One region of the Paenibacillus sp. FSL R7-0652 genome, then DNA from elsewhere that is predicted to be linked to it. Evidence: predicted binding sites of a transcription regulator. Region 1 holds the regulator's gene; the other holds the start of a gene.
The links. Region 1 encodes CtsR, which represses protease genes until heat stress. Its sites were predicted from a motif close to ATGGTCAATAAAGGTCAAACA; they were not measured.
Positions count from the first base shown of each region.

Region 2: a site for CtsR is predicted at 2,036-2,056, ahead of clpP (ATP-dependent Clp endopeptidase proteolytic subunit ClpP). Genes of this name have one in related genera too.

Region 1 covers NZ_CP152001.1:5,851,109-5,858,725, reverse strand. Annotated here, with positions in the region: rRNA gene MKY97_RS25715 (23S ribosomal RNA) at 1-715, shown strand, start outside; rRNA gene rrf (5S ribosomal RNA) at 866-982, shown strand; gene MKY97_RS25705 (GNAT family N-acetyltransferase) at 1,170-2,354, shown strand; gene MKY97_RS25700 (CtsR family transcriptional regulator) at 2,832-3,293, shown strand; gene MKY97_RS25695 (UvrB/UvrC motif-containing protein) at 3,325-3,837, shown strand; gene MKY97_RS25690 (protein arginine kinase) at 3,866-4,936, shown strand; gene MKY97_RS25685 (ATP-dependent Clp protease ATP-binding subunit) at 5,138-7,600, shown strand.
Region 2 covers NZ_CP152001.1:179,525-187,141, reverse strand. Annotated here, with positions in the region: gene gap (type I glyceraldehyde-3-phosphate dehydrogenase) at 1-250, opposite strand, end outside; gene MKY97_RS00900 (sugar-binding domain-containing protein) at 373-1,398, opposite strand; tRNA gene MKY97_RS00895 (tRNA-Arg) at 1,893-1,967, shown strand; gene clpP (ATP-dependent Clp endopeptidase proteolytic subunit ClpP) at 2,148-2,744, shown strand; gene MKY97_RS00885 (stalk domain-containing protein) at 3,013-4,110, opposite strand; gene MKY97_RS00880 (SIMPL domain-containing protein) at 4,483-5,238, opposite strand; gene MKY97_RS00875 (HPr family phosphocarrier protein) at 5,412-5,681, opposite strand; gene whiA (DNA-binding protein WhiA) at 5,833-6,771, opposite strand; gene MKY97_RS00865 (YvcK family protein) at 6,778-7,617, opposite strand, start outside.

The DNA of each region.
Region 1 (7,617 bases):
CCCTGATCGTATCTAGGTTCTAACCTGGTGCCCTTAGCGGGTACGGGGACAGTGTCAGGTGGGCAGTTTGACTGGGGCGGTCGCCTCCTAAAGAGTAACGGAGGCGCCCAAAGGTTCCCTCAGAATGGTTGGAAATCATTCGAAGAGTGCAAAGGCATAAGGGAGCTTGACTGCGAGACCTACAAGTCGAGCAGGGACGAAAGTCGGGCTTAGTGATCCGGTGGTACCGCATGGAAGGGCCATCGCTCAACGGATAAAAGCTACCCTGGGGATAACAGGCTTATCTCCCCCAAGAGTCCACATCGACGGGGAGGTTTGGCACCTCGATGTCGGCTCATCGCATCCTGGGGCTGAAGTAGGTCCCAAGGGTTGGGCTGTTCGCCCATTAAAGCGGTACGCGAGCTGGGTTCAGAACGTCGTGAGACAGTTCGGTCCCTATCTGTCGTGGGCGTAGGAAATTTGAGAGGAGCTGTCCTTAGTACGAGAGGACCGGGATGGACGTACCGCTGGTGTACCAGTTGTTCCGCCAGGAGCACCGCTGGGTAGCTATGTACGGACGGGATAAGCGCTGAAAGCATCTAAGCGTGAAGCCCCCCTCAAGATGAGATTTCCCAGTATGTAAGACCCCTTGAAGACGACGAGGTAGATAGGCTGGGGGTGGAAGTGCAGCAATGCATGGAGCTGACCAGTACTAATCGGTCGAGGGCTTATCCAATAGCAAGTTTTGAGTCGCGTGAGTTTCGTTTCGAATCTAGTTTTCAGAGAACAACACTCTGAATGACATGAAAATCGGTACATCCCTTAAGGTGTGGTTGGTTTTCAGTTTCATCTGAATGGAAAGAAGTACAACTTCGATCCAATCGCGTTTGGTGGCGATGGCGGAGGGGTTCCACACGTACCCATCCCGAACACGACCGTTAAGCCCTCTAGCGCCGATGGTACTTGGACCGCAGGGTCCTGGGAGAGTAGGACGCCGCCAAGCAAAGAACCACTGCCGATGATGTTCGGTGGTGGTTTTTATTTTATATATCTTTTTCAGGAGATGCATCATGCATCTCCTGTTTGACTTTATGAGTAACCTCTGACAAACTCAAATGTATGGAGCAGCATCGTATAACCTTTTCACAAGAAATGGGCTTACACTACAAGAGAATGAGGTGCAGGATCATATGGAACTTCGCAAATTAACAACTGACGATTATGAGGCATGTATGGCTCTTTCCGAATATGCTTTCCAGTTCACGATGACAGAGGAACAGCTGGAGAGACGCCGTCAGGAATTTGCTGCACACAATGTACTGGGTGTATATGCAGATGGCCAAGTTGGGGCCAAACTTCAGATTATTCCTTTTCAAACCTATATAAATGGAAGATCGTTTGAGATGGGCGGCATCGCGGGTGTAGCCACTTGGCCGGAATACAGACGAAAGGGCTGGGTAGCAGGACTGCTGCAGTATGCACTGGAAGAGATGAATCGGAATAAGCAGAGTGTGTCCTTCCTGCATCCGTTTGCATTTGCGTTCTATCGGAAGTATGGATGGGAAACCTACGTTGAATATAAGAAATACAAACTGACGACTTCCCAACTGCCAGCTAAAAAACAGACGCCAGGTGTGATTAAACGAAATAATCCCGAGCTTGCTGTATTGAAGCAGGTATACAATGTCTATGCAGCGCGTTACAACGGAACGTTGAATCGTGATGACGCTTGGTGGACGAATTCAGTTTATGTCAAAAAAGGAAGCCAGCGGGCTGTTTACTTTGACGAGACGGGTGTACCACAGGGATATGTACTTTACGAAGTTAAGGAAGGCAAATTTACAATTGGTGAGATGATTCATCTCAACGAAGAGGCGAGACAAGGACTATGGACATTCATATCTAATCATGATTCCATGGTTGATGAAGTGACTTTGCAGGCACCTGCACGGGATATGCTTGCTTTTCAATTGGACAATCCTCGGATCCAGCAGGAGATTGTACCATACTTTATGGCGCGAATCGTAAGTGTGGAGCAGTTCATTTCGCAGTACCCTTTTGCAAGCCAGGACTCACCTGTACAGATTTTGCTTGAGGTTGAGGATGCCTATGCTCCTTGGAATGAAGGGGTATGGGAATTGAATGTGGCAATGAACGGAACAGCTTCGATATGGAAAAAGTCCGGATCAGAGCATGTTGGTCAGGAAGATCAGACGCTTCGCCTGAACATTCAATCGCTCACGGCGGTATTAATGGGATATCGCAGACCGGCAGAGATGGCCCAGATCGGCAGACTGGAAGGACCAGCTGCCGCGGTCCAAGCGCTGGAGAAGGCGGTTCCGGAGCGTGAAACCTATTTGCTTGATTTTTTCTAAGAGGTATATTGTTCAGCCGGATTAGACCGGGCAGATTCAGAGGGTAATCGTAAGACAATCAGACTTCTCCTGACATTTGGGAGAGGTTTTTTTGTGTCAGGCGAATATTTCGTGTAAAATCGTAAAAAATGAATAGTGCCCCCACTTGGCAAACCAGTAAAATATGCTATAATGTATATAAAGTCAAAGAAAGTCAAAGTCAACTGAAGGCTGAATAATAATGATTTCACCTATGACAGGATGTCGCGCTCTCTTACTGCTCTCTAATGATTGAAAAGTATCGTATTTCGGATACAAGTCATTTGGAAGATCAAGGGATATTAAAGGACCTTCGTGCTTCCTTTGTTCTCCTGTTTAGCACCTCAGTCAGCAAGATTCGCTGTTTCTCTGAATGGTTAAATGGGTGGAGAAGGTGTACTCTGTGGGGGCGTGCAGGTCCTTATTGACTTAACGTTTCAGACAGTGGAGGATGATTGGATGCGTAATATCTCTGATATTATCGAACGATATCTGAAGGGTATTTTGCATGAAAGTCCCGAAGGAATGATTGAAATTCAGCGTAATGATCTGGCAGATCAGTTTTCATGTGTACCTTCCCAGATCAATTATGTCATCAGCACCCGTTTTACTCTTGAAAAAGGTTACCTGGTAGAGAGTAAACGCGGCGGCGGTGGATATGTTCGCATACAGCGCATTGAATTGCCTGCCCAATCAGCACTGCATAATCATCTGCATCATAGTATTGGTGAGGAGATTGGACAGACTGCTGCTGAAGGGCTGATCTATCAACTGGAAGAAGCGCGTTTTTTAAGCAAGCGGGAAGCCGGTTTGATGCGTGCAGCTGTGTCGAGAGAGGTTCTAATGGTCAAACTTCCTTACCGGGATCAAATTCGTGCCAGAATGTTGAAGGCGATGCTAATATCTTTGCTCGGTAAATGAAAACTATCGGGATCAAAGGAGGTACATCTATATGCTGTGCCAAGAATGTAATAAACGTCCGGCTACACTGCATTTTACGAAAATTGTAAATGGAGAGAAGACGGAATTCCATATCTGTGAGTCATGTGCCCGTGAGAAGGGCGAGATGATTCCTGGAACAGCAGGAGGATTTTCGATTCACAATCTGTTGTCCGGTCTGCTTGATTTTGATCCGGCAGGCAAAAGTGCAGCACCTGCCAAGGCGCTGCAGTGTGAAGAATGCGGCATGACCTATGCCCAGTTCAGTAAAATCGGCCGTTTTGGCTGCAGTTCCTGTTACAAATATTTTGACAGCCGCCTGGACCCGTTATTCAAACGAGTGCATGGCAGTACATCACATGTAGGTAAAGTTCCTGCCAGAGCAGGTGGACGTATCAAAGTGAAACGGCAGATCGCCGATCTGAAGCAGCATCTGCAGCAGAGCATTGCTCAAGAAGAATTTGAAGAGGCTGCTCAGATACGTGACCAAATCAGGGAACTTGAAAAAGGAATAGCTCAGGAGTAAAGTTTGTCATGAGTAGGAGGGAAGCATAATGCCTAATCTGCGCTTTACAGAGAAGGCGCTCAGTGACTGGATGCGCAGCGATGCGGCTGATTCTGAGATTGTCATCAGCAGCCGTGTCCGGATTGCACGTAATCTTCAGCATATCCCGTTTCCCATGCTGGCTTCGGGTGAGCAATCGGAAGAGGTGCTGAATAAGCTGAGCGAAGTACTTCAGTACGATGACGTACACGCCTTTGGAGATTTTACTACACTCGATCTGACGGATATCGACGAACTCGACAAGCGTGTGCTGGTGGAGAAACATCTGATCAGTCCGAATCTTGCGAATGAATCGAGAAACGGGGCCGTAATCCTCAGTGAAGATGAATCGGTAAGTATTATGATTAATGAAGAGGATCATCTGCGTATCCAGTGCCTCTATCCGGGGTTCCAGGTAAAAGAAGCCTGGGAGAAAGCTTCCGCTATAGATGATGCATTTGAAGCGCACGTGGATTATGCCTTTGATGATCGCAGAGGTTATCTGACCAGCTGCCCAACAAACGTGGGCACAGGTGTAAGAGCATCAGTCATGATGCATCTTCCCGCACTCGTCATGACCCAGCAGATCGGTCGTATTCTCAGCGCTGTATCCCAAGTGGGATTAACGGTGCGTGGGATTTACGGTGAAGGCAGTGAGGCGATGGGCAACCTGTTCCAGATCTCCAACCAGATTACACTTGGACAGACGGAGCAAGAAGTGATCGAAAATCTGCACAGTGTCGTTTTACAGATGATCGGTCATGAACGTACAGCAAGAGAACGGCTGATTACGGATTCCAGATTACGTATTACGGATCGTGTGATGCGTTCATATGGAATTCTATCTCATGCGGCCATTGTCGACACGAAGGAAGCTGCGCAGCGGTTGTCTGATGTACGTCTTGGCGTAGACTTGGGACTGCTGAATGGGCTGTCCATTCCAGTGATGAATGAGCTGAATGTGATGACACAGCCTGGATTTTTGCAAAAAACGTATGGGGATATGCGTACCGATGAGCGTGATATCTATCGGGCTCAGTTAATTCGTGATACGATCAATGCAGCTAAAAGTTCTGGGTAAACTCTACCTAAAATTCAAGAAACTATTTCGGTTTCATGCCGCTTCTGCGGCTTTTATATAATAAGGTCTCCGCTTCTGCTGGAGTACCCATGATTTTATTCGCAGCATGGCTGCCAAAAAAATGATATGAAGAATACGAAGGATGATGAACTCGGGTGAGAGTCCCTTCGTTTTATCCAAAACCATGGAGGTGCAGGAGATATGATGTTTGGAAGATTTACGGAACGGGCCCAAAAGGTGCTCGCACTCGCGCAGGAAGAAGCTGTCCGTCTCGGTCATAATAACATCGGTACGGAGCATATTTTGCTCGGCCTCATTCGTGAAGGCGAAGGCATTGCTGCCAAAGCACTGATCGGCCTGGGACTCGGATTGGAAAAAATTCAGGATGAAGTAGAGACGCTGATTGGTCGCGGCCAAGAGCAGCCTACGAACATTGCATATACGCCGCGTGCGAAAAAAGTAATTGAACTGTCCATGGATGAAGCTCGTAAACTTGGCCACACGTATGTGGGCACAGAGCACATTCTGCTTGGATTGATTCGTGAGGGTGAAGGGGTTGCAGCACGTGTGCTCAACAACCTCGGTATCAGTTTGAACAAGGCACGTCAGCAAGTGCTGCAGCTGCTGGGCAGCAGTGAAGCTGTCTCCAGTCACAACGGCACACCGGCTAACGTAAGCACACCTACACTCGACAGTCTGGCACGCGACCTTACCGCTTACGCCAGAGAGAACAACCTGGACCCGGTTATTGGGCGCAGCAAGGAGATTGAACGTGTCATTCAGGTACTGAGCCGTCGTACCAAAAACAACCCGGTATTGATCGGTGAACCTGGCGTAGGTAAAACCGCTATTGCTGAAGGTCTCGCACAGAAAATCATTGCGAACGAAATTCCAGAAACATTGCGAGACAAACGCGTAATGACGCTGGATATGGGTTCGGTTGTAGCCGGAACCAAATATCGTGGTGAATTCGAAGATCGTTTGAAAAAAATCATGGATGAGATTCGTCAGGCCGGTAACATTGTCCTGTTCATCGATGAGCTGCACACGTTGATTGGCGCAGGCGGAGCTGAAGGTGCAATTGATGCATCAAACATTTTGAAACCAGCTCTGGCTCGTGGCGAACTGCAGTGCATTGGTGCAACGACACTTGATGAGTACCGTAAATACATTGAGAAAGATGCTGCGCTGGAGCGCCGCTTCCAACCGATTACAGTGGATCAGCCTTCACCGGAAGAAGCGATTCAAATTCTGCACGGTCTGCGTGATCGTTATGAAGCCCATCACCGTGTGAAAATTACGGATGAAGCGATTGTGCAGGCAGTCAAATTGTCTGATCGGTATATTACGGACCGTTTCCTGCCAGATAAAGCAATCGACTTGATTGATGAAGCTGGATCAAAAGTAAGGCTGAACTCATACACGATTCCGCCAAACTTGAAACAATTGGAGAGCCGTTTGGAGGATATCCGTAAGGAAAAAGACGCTGCGGTTCAGAGCCAAGAATTCGAAAAGGCAGCTGCGCTTCGTGATACAGAACAAAAGATTCGTGAAGAATTAGATACCACGAAAAATCAATGGAAAGAAAAACAAGGCCGTACCGATTCCGAAGTAACGCCAGAGGATATCGCTCAAGTGGTTGCCAACTGGACAGGAATTCCGGTGAACAAGCTGAAGGAAGAAGAAACGCAGCGTTTGATGACTTTGGAGTCCATTCTGCATGAACGAGTGATCGGTCAGGATGAAGCAGTTAAATCAGTAAGCCGTGCCGTTCGCCGTGCACGTGCCGGACTCAAAGATCCGAAACGTCCGATGGGTTCATTTATCTTCCTCGGTCCTACCGGTGTAGGTAAAACCGAACTCGCTCGGGCACTTGCTGAAGCAATGTTTGGCGACGAGAATGCCGTAATCCGGATTGACATGTCCGAGTACGGAGAGAAACATTCCACAGCACGTCTTGTCGGAGCGCCTCCAGGATATGTGGGATACGAAGAAGGCGGTCAGCTGACAGAGAAAGTTCGTCGCAAACCGTACTCCGTTGTCCTCCTGGACGAAGTGGAGAAAGCTCACCCGGAAGTATTCAACATCCTGCTGCAGGTGCTTGAAGATGGTCGTCTGACCGATTCCAAAGGACGTGTGGTTGACTTCCGCAATACACTGATTATCCTGACGTCTAACGTAGGTGCAGAAGCGATCAAACGTAACTCCACCCTTGGTTTCACGGCTGTTGTCGATGCAGGTGCAGATTACGATAACATGAAGGGCAAAGTAATGGATGAGCTGAAGAAAAGCTTCCGTCCTGAGTTCTTGAACCGGATTGACGAAATTATCGTGTTCCACTCCCTCGAACAGAAACATATCGCTGAGATTGTTACACTTATGAGTGAGGAACTGCGGAAACGGCTTAACGAATATGAGGTTGATTTCGAGCTTACGGATAACGCTAAGGCCTTCCTGGCCAAAGCTGGGTTTGATCCTGCTTACGGTGCACGTCCGCTTCGTCGGGCGATCCAGAAGCATATCGAAGATAAATTGTCCGAAGAGCTGCTGACGGGTAATGTGACCAAAGGCGACTCCCTGCTTATTGACGAAGAGAATGGTGCATTGTCGGTTACCAAGAAAGATGCACCGGTGCCATCGAACGAGGAAATTGAAACGAAATAAATACAGCTTGCGCGGCT
Region 2 (7,617 bases), 1.0 Mb from region 1:
AAGGCAGTTCTTCAGGATTGCGGTTAGCCAGTACTTTAACTTCTTTGCCGTTCACTTTGAAGAAGCCGTCGTGTACTTCAACATCGCCATCGAAGCGACCTTGAGTTGTATCATATTTGAGCAAATGAGCCAGCATTTTAGCGTCAGTCAAGTCGTTGATTGCTACAACTTCAATGCCCTCTACATTTTGAATACGGCGGAATGCCAAGCGACCAATACGTCCAAAACCGTTAATACCTACTTTAATCATGAGTAAGTTCCTCCCAAGTTTTGATTTAATTTTTTGATAAAACTATATATTCAAGACAGACGGTGAAGTCCGTCAAGACAACAAAATTTGTGTGAAGAAAAAGGTCGTCTCTGATGATCAACCTATTCCATTTCAGCGACGATGATTTCGGCCGCAGCCTCATCTATAATCAGAATATCTTCCTGACCGAAACGCAGTACGGAATGAATGGCAGCCGCCTTGCTCTTGCCGCCCGCAATGCCGATCACCACATCAGTGCGTTCGATATCCTGAAGCCGCATACCCAGTGTAAGCATGGTATGTACCACCTCACCCTGACCATTAAAGTAATACCCGAAGGACTCCGATACAGCACCCTGTTCCTGAAGTTCATCGATGATCTCCGGTGCAAGCTTGCGTCTCTTCGCCATCTCCACAGCATCACCAATACCATGGATCACAATGCGTGATTGCCTGATCAGCTGTAAAATCTCCTGAACACCCGGGTCCTGGATCAGTGATTCATAGGCATGGTCACTAAGCAAATCCGGTACATGCAGGAGTTTATACTGGGCTCCTACCCGCTTTGCCATCGTGGATGCGATCGTATTGGCCTGAATTTCCAGGCTTTCTCCCAGTCCGCCGCGCGCTGGTACAAACCAGACACCCTTAAGCGAAGTAGGTGGCGTGAGTTGTTCAGCGACTTCAGCCGTTGTAGATCCACCCGTAACGGCGACAACGTCGTTGTCACTCATAATACTGCCGAGAGCCTTTGCTCCGGCCCTTCCAAGTTCCCTCTTGGCGTAAGGAGATACGTCCGAATCACCGGGAACGACAACTACCTTTTGCAGACCGTAGGCTTGCTTGATTCGCTCTTCCAGCTCGGATAATCCAAACAGCTCTTTCGCGACAGGTTCTAACTGCTGCAGCAGATTGGAACCCGCCTCACTGATCTTCATACCGGCGCTATCAATTTCGATAAGTCCCTGAGCCTTTAACAGATCGGTCTCAGCTCTCAGAACCCGCTCGGTCATCTGCATGGAATTGGCTAACGTTCTACGCCCAATCACATCCGATAACATGATCTGGTGCAGAATTGTATACCTTTTTTTCAAGACATCCATGAGATCAGGCAGAAGCTGCTTTTGCACTTCTAAAATCGTTCGCATGCTTTCCACTCCCGCAAGCTTCTCGCTCCAAGCTTCTTTCATGGCCCTAAAATGTCCCGGGTTAACTTTTTAAGTCCCACGTTCATTCTACCTAAAACTGACGCGATATGCAAGTGTTTCGAATGCTTATTTCGACACGTTCATAGGCTTCTGTACGCGCCTATTTTCACAACCTCTGCTCATGAGGATAAAATATGAGTTTTCACACCATATATAGAAGAAGGACATCAATCTCATCTATATCTTGCAACCTTCATATTTCATATGGCATGTCCAAAACCTCTTATAGCATGTACCTAAACCCAAGCTTTATCCATTCTTAATTATCATGATCATATCCGAAGCAATTCAAACCACCTGCAAAACAGCTTATAGCCCGTATAGAAGAATGATAATTTTATCGACTGCCAAAAAATCATGCGCCCTTTACTACAAGCAGCAGCTTGCAATTCACCACTTCATAAGCTATAATCATTATTGCTGTCACATTATTTGCGCCCGTGGTCCAATGGATATGACGTAGGCCTCCGAAGCCTGAGATCCAAGTTCGATTCTTGGCGGGCGCGCCATCTAAGTTTTAACAGCTCATAATGCAATTAACCAACGAAACCGGAAAGGTTTCTTTTTTTTCAAAGTTAGTTTGACTTTCTTTGACTTTTTGTTTGAGATTGTTTATGATGTGGTTAATACGGTAACAGTTTAAGTATAAACACCAATTTAACTTTTACATTTCCGAGGAGGTTTTTCACGTGAGTTATATTCCAATGGTCGTTGAACAGAGCAACCGGGGTGAGCGCGCCTATGATATTTATTCCAGATTGCTGAAGGATCGTATCATTTTTCTTGGCAGCGACGTGAATGACGTTGTGGCGAATGCCATCATGGCACAGATGTTGTTCTTGGCAGCCGAAGATCCGGAGAAAGACATTCACTTATACATCAACAGCCCAGGCGGATCGATCACAGCGGGTATGGCAATCTACGATACAATGCAGTTCATTAAACCGGATGTATCTACAATCTGCGTAGGTATGGCGGCATCCATGGGTGCATTCCTGCTGAATGCCGGTGCAAAAGGCAAACGTTTCGCGCTGCCGAACAGTGAAATTATGATCCACCAACCTCTCGGTGGTGCACAAGGTCAAGCATCGGATATCGAAATCCGTGCACGCCGCATCCTGAAAATGCGCGATACGCTCAACCGCATCATCTCTGAACGTACGGGCCAACCACTGGAACGCATCGAAAAAGATACAGATCGTGACTACTTCATGAGCGCTGCTGAAGCAGCCGATTACGGTATCATCGATAAAGTAATCCAAAATGTAGGCTCCCAAGGCATCTAATTCGCGGCCTGTAGGCTTGCAGTGTTATCCCGGGGCGGGCTTCACCAATATATGGTGAGTCCGCCCCGCGTTTATGTCTGGCAGCGAGACAGCATCACCACTCGCCACTGGAGTGTGCTGTCTGTACAAATAAGAAGCCCCTTTCACAATATAGTGAGAGGGGCTTCTTATTTTATATTTTGCGAGAAGAAAGAATAAGTGCTGTTAATTGAGCGTAGCTTAGACGATTTTACAGCCCACTTACTTACTTACTTACTTACTTACTTACTTACTTGTCGGATGCGGCACTGCCAAATGGTTCAGTACCCTTAGGCAGAATTTCCTTATAAGTGAATTTCATCTCAGGAAAACCTTCGGCATATGCTGTGTACTCATACAGCTGGAAGAACACCACTACACCAGATGGGGTCACATAGAAGTCCTGATCTTTGTTGAGACCTTTGTAGCCGCTCAAATATCCCGTGTTCGCTTTCAGCTGCTCGCCAACTTTTTTGCTGATGGTTTCACGCATGGATTTGCTGTTTCCAATCACGTCATCCAGCGTCAATTCCTTACCTGTATCGAGTGCAAATGTGTGCCCTGTGCGATACGTCATACCGTGCGCTCCTGCATAGTCTTCGTAACGCTGCGTAATCAGACCCAGCACGCCGTTCTCATTATAAGTCACCACATACGACGTTTCGAATGCATATGGGCGTTCCGCCGTAGCTCCGCCGAATTCAGACGTCTGTTTTTTAAAAGCAGCTGCTGCCTTATCCACCTCATCTTTGAGCACTTTGTTGATTGCCGCTTCAGCCTCTTTGCTCGCCAGTCCGCTCACCTGCGGATACTGAACATCCACCTCCGCGTTTTTAACCGTCATATTTACTTTTGTTGACTTCACCTTCACGTTGTTCTGCTTCACTTTGCTCAGGGTCAATGTTTTCGTTTTGGCATCCCAGCTGCCCTGCACGCCCAAATAATCTCTCATGGCAGAGAAGGGAATATACAACCGGCCCTGGATCAATTTTGCTTCCACCTGAGGATAAAAACCGTTAATATACACGTTTGGCTGCCCATCCATCAGACTAACGGTCATGGCGTTATTCGCCGCGGTAACCGTGTATGACTTCGTTTTGGCATCATATTTCAATGTACCACCCGCCACATCCTTAACCGCTGTCAGTGACACCCATGTCGAACCACCTTGGAGCAGGCCTTTTTGCGTCAGCGTTTTACCACCTGATTTTAGCGTCACCTCAGCTGGTGCGGTTACTTTGGAAGATACGGATGCCGCTTGAACAGATTGGTCCACCCATGCGGTGCTTCCTCCCATAATTACACCTGCTGCCAATAATGCACTCGTCCACTTTTTCCATGTTTTCATCTATAAAAACTCCTCTCTGATATTCCAATAGGTTTATTGCGTATGTAAAAATATAGTTTAGATTGCATAGGCCATACGCTTACCTCTTTATTATAATTAACCCTCTTTCGGAAAGGTTTACATCTCCAGTTACAATGTTGATGAAAATCATGCTGAAAAAAAAGCAGAAAATGAACATTTTGTCACGAACAAATAGACAAAAACGACACGATTTTCCCCACCATTCTGTTGGCTTTCCGTACGAAGCGCTCGCTCGCTTCCTCAAAGTGTGCATGTGCAACAAAAAAAGCACTGCCTGAGCGGCAGTACTTTTGTCATTATTTTAAAATCTTGATATTTAATCATTTCAAGTCTGCGATGGGGCAGATTTCATTATTTCATCTCATAAGTGATATTCAGAACGGTGCTCACTTTGACCTGACCGGCTTCGATCTGCGTGCCTGCGTTAGAATCACTTTCTGATTTGGACATCAAAGCTTCGTTCGCATAGAGCACGGGGACATTAGCGTCTGGCTGACTTACCGAAAGCACTGTGCCGAGCTCGCGTTTAACCGCTTTGGCAATAGCTCCTGCTTTTACATCTGCATTGGCTACAGCCTTGGCAATTACCTCGGATTCGTATCTCTCGGGATTCTCTACCGTGAAGCGTACGTTCTCAATATTGTTAGCTCCCGCCTGGGATGCTGCATCCAGCAGTTCGCCAATCTTGTCCATATCGCGGTATGTCACCGTCAATGTATGATGTGCTGTGTATCCTTTGACTTTTTGTCCATCTTTCTCATTGTACGTGTAGTTCGGCTGCACGTAGAATTGGCTTGTTTGAATATCATCTGCATTGATCTTCCAAGTGTTTTTCAGCAGATTGGTCACTTTTTGAATTTTAGCGGCATTCGCTTTTTGGGCTGATGCTGCAGTCTCGGCTGCGCTGTTCACACCGATCGAGAGATAAGCAATATCCGGCTTCACCTGAATCTCACCTTTACCTACAACATTAATGACATTCTGCTGAACTCCCTGAACTTCCGCTGCATACGCATAGTTTCCTGGAGCAACATACGCTGTCCCTCCAACCAGCAGCGAACTGGCCACAAGCACTGCACCAAACGGTTTCATCCATTGTTTAGCCATTATGATTAGCCTCCTCATTATGTTAACTTCTCAAACTTGAAGCGATTTGATACCTTAACAGACGGGACAAATTCCATAATGTTGCACTTGACGGTGCTGATTATATACAATTTTATATGAAACGCAAAAAAGCCCCTTGCGGGACTTCTTCATTCGTTCACTGGTGTTAAATACTATTGGTTTTCAAGCTCTTCCTTGCTTACCAGACTAACTAAAGCGTTTACAGCCTGATCGGCATCCGCGCCTTCTGCACTGATCTGGATTTCCGTACCTGTACTGATCGCAAGGCTCATGATTCCCATGATGCTTTTTGCATTCACTTTTTTATCGTCCTTCTCGACGAACACTTCAGATGAGTACTTATTCGCCTCTTGCACGAACAGTGCCGCAGGTCTGGCATGGAGACCCGTTTTCAAACGGACAACTACCGGGTGCTTTGTCATAGAAACTTACCCCCTATTATAAAATCTGGACATTAAATACACAATTATATTTATACAACATTATACCATTAACCGGTGCAGGACACTAGAAGAAAAAACGCAGCCTGCTTCTGCGGGCAGAAAGCAGCTGTCACATTCTCTTCACAAACGGTTAACTGTATCGTTCTGCACGCACTTTCTCAGCCAATTCATCAATTTTCCGCAGTCGATGGTTCACTCCTGATTTGCTCACCGTACCCTTCAGCAATTCGCCAACTTCCTTCAGATTGATATCTGGATGAGCGAGCCTGACCTCTGCTACTTCACGCAGCTTATCCGGCAGCGACTCCAAACCTACTTCTTTCTGCAGTAATCGGATATTGTCAATCTGTCTGACCGCTGCCCCGATCGTCTTGTTCAGATTGGCTGTCTCACAGTTAACGATCCGATTCACCGAATTACGCATGTCCCGCATAATTCGCACATCCTCAAATTTGAACAGGGCCTGGTGAGCTCCTATGATGCTGAGCAGCTCAATGATTTTCTCACCTTCCTTAATGTATAGGATGAATCCTTTTTTCCTTTCTATACACCGGGCATTGAGATGAAATTCATTGGCCAGATCCACTAGGGCCTGGCAGTGCTCCTCATACATCGAGGCGATCTCCAGATGATATGACGAACCTTCCGGGTTATTTACCGATCCTCCTGCCAGAAAGGCACCGCGAAGATATGCCCGCTTACAGCAGTTTTTCTTCAACATCTCTTCGTTAATGCCTGGCGTAAACAGGAACCCTTCGGAAACAATTCGGAGCTCCTTTAAAATCTCCTGAACCATCGTCGGAACACGAACAATATATACATTGTTCTTTTTCAGCCGCATTTTCTTGCGAACCAGCAATTCCGTATGCACTTGAAAATGCTTTTTAAGCAGAGAGTATGCCCTTCTTGCGATCGCAGCATTCTCCGTCGAAATATCCAAGATGACTTTTTTATTCGATAACTGCACCGCACCTAGCATACGGATGAGGGCTGAAAGTTCCGCCTGTTCGCAGCACGCTTCACTCTCGATCATCGTTAATTCTTTTTTGGTTTGTGCTGCAAATGACATGGGACTTCACCTCTTCCGTAACATCCAATTTTGAACCAGCTGATAAATATGATGACTGAGCTTATCAGCATCATGGCGCAGATAGGTTTTGAACAGAACCAGCGTGTCTGCAACAACCTGATACCCTGAGCTTTTAAGTACATTCATATCAAGTACAACCGGTTTTGCACCTTTTTCCGCATATTTATTCTGCACCTGCAGCGGAATATCCCCATTGTTTACGATCACGTAGTCAAAAAGCTGATGCCCAATGTGCTCGTGAACAGCCTTAAGATGATCACTTACCGTATAATTATCGGTTTCACCCGGCTGTGTCATTACGTTGCAGATAAACATCTTCACTGCATCTGCCTCCACAACTGCTTCTGCCAGTTTGGGCACAAGCAAATTCGGAAGGATACTTGTATAGAGACTGCCGGGGCCAATCAGAATCGCATCAGCCTGGCGTATTGCCTCTACAGCCTCTGGCAACGGCTCCACGTGATCCGGTTCAAGGAAAACGCGTTTAATGCGTCCGCCGGCTTCCGGGATTTTGGACTCGCCTGTAACAATCGATCCATCCTCCATCTCGGCATGCAGCACAACAGCCTGACCTGCTGCAGGAAGTACCTGACCCCTAACGGCAAACACGCGGCTAAGCTCCCGCACAGCGGTTACAAAGTCGCCTGATATATCCGTCATTGCAGCCAATATTAAATTCCCCAGGCTGTGGCCTGCAAGCCCCGCGCCTGTGTTGAAACGATATTTTAACATGTCCGAAAGCAGTGGTTCAACATCTGCAAGCGCAGTAAGCACGTTACGAATGTCGCCTGGAGGCGGCATTTGAAGCTCACTGCGCAGGATGCC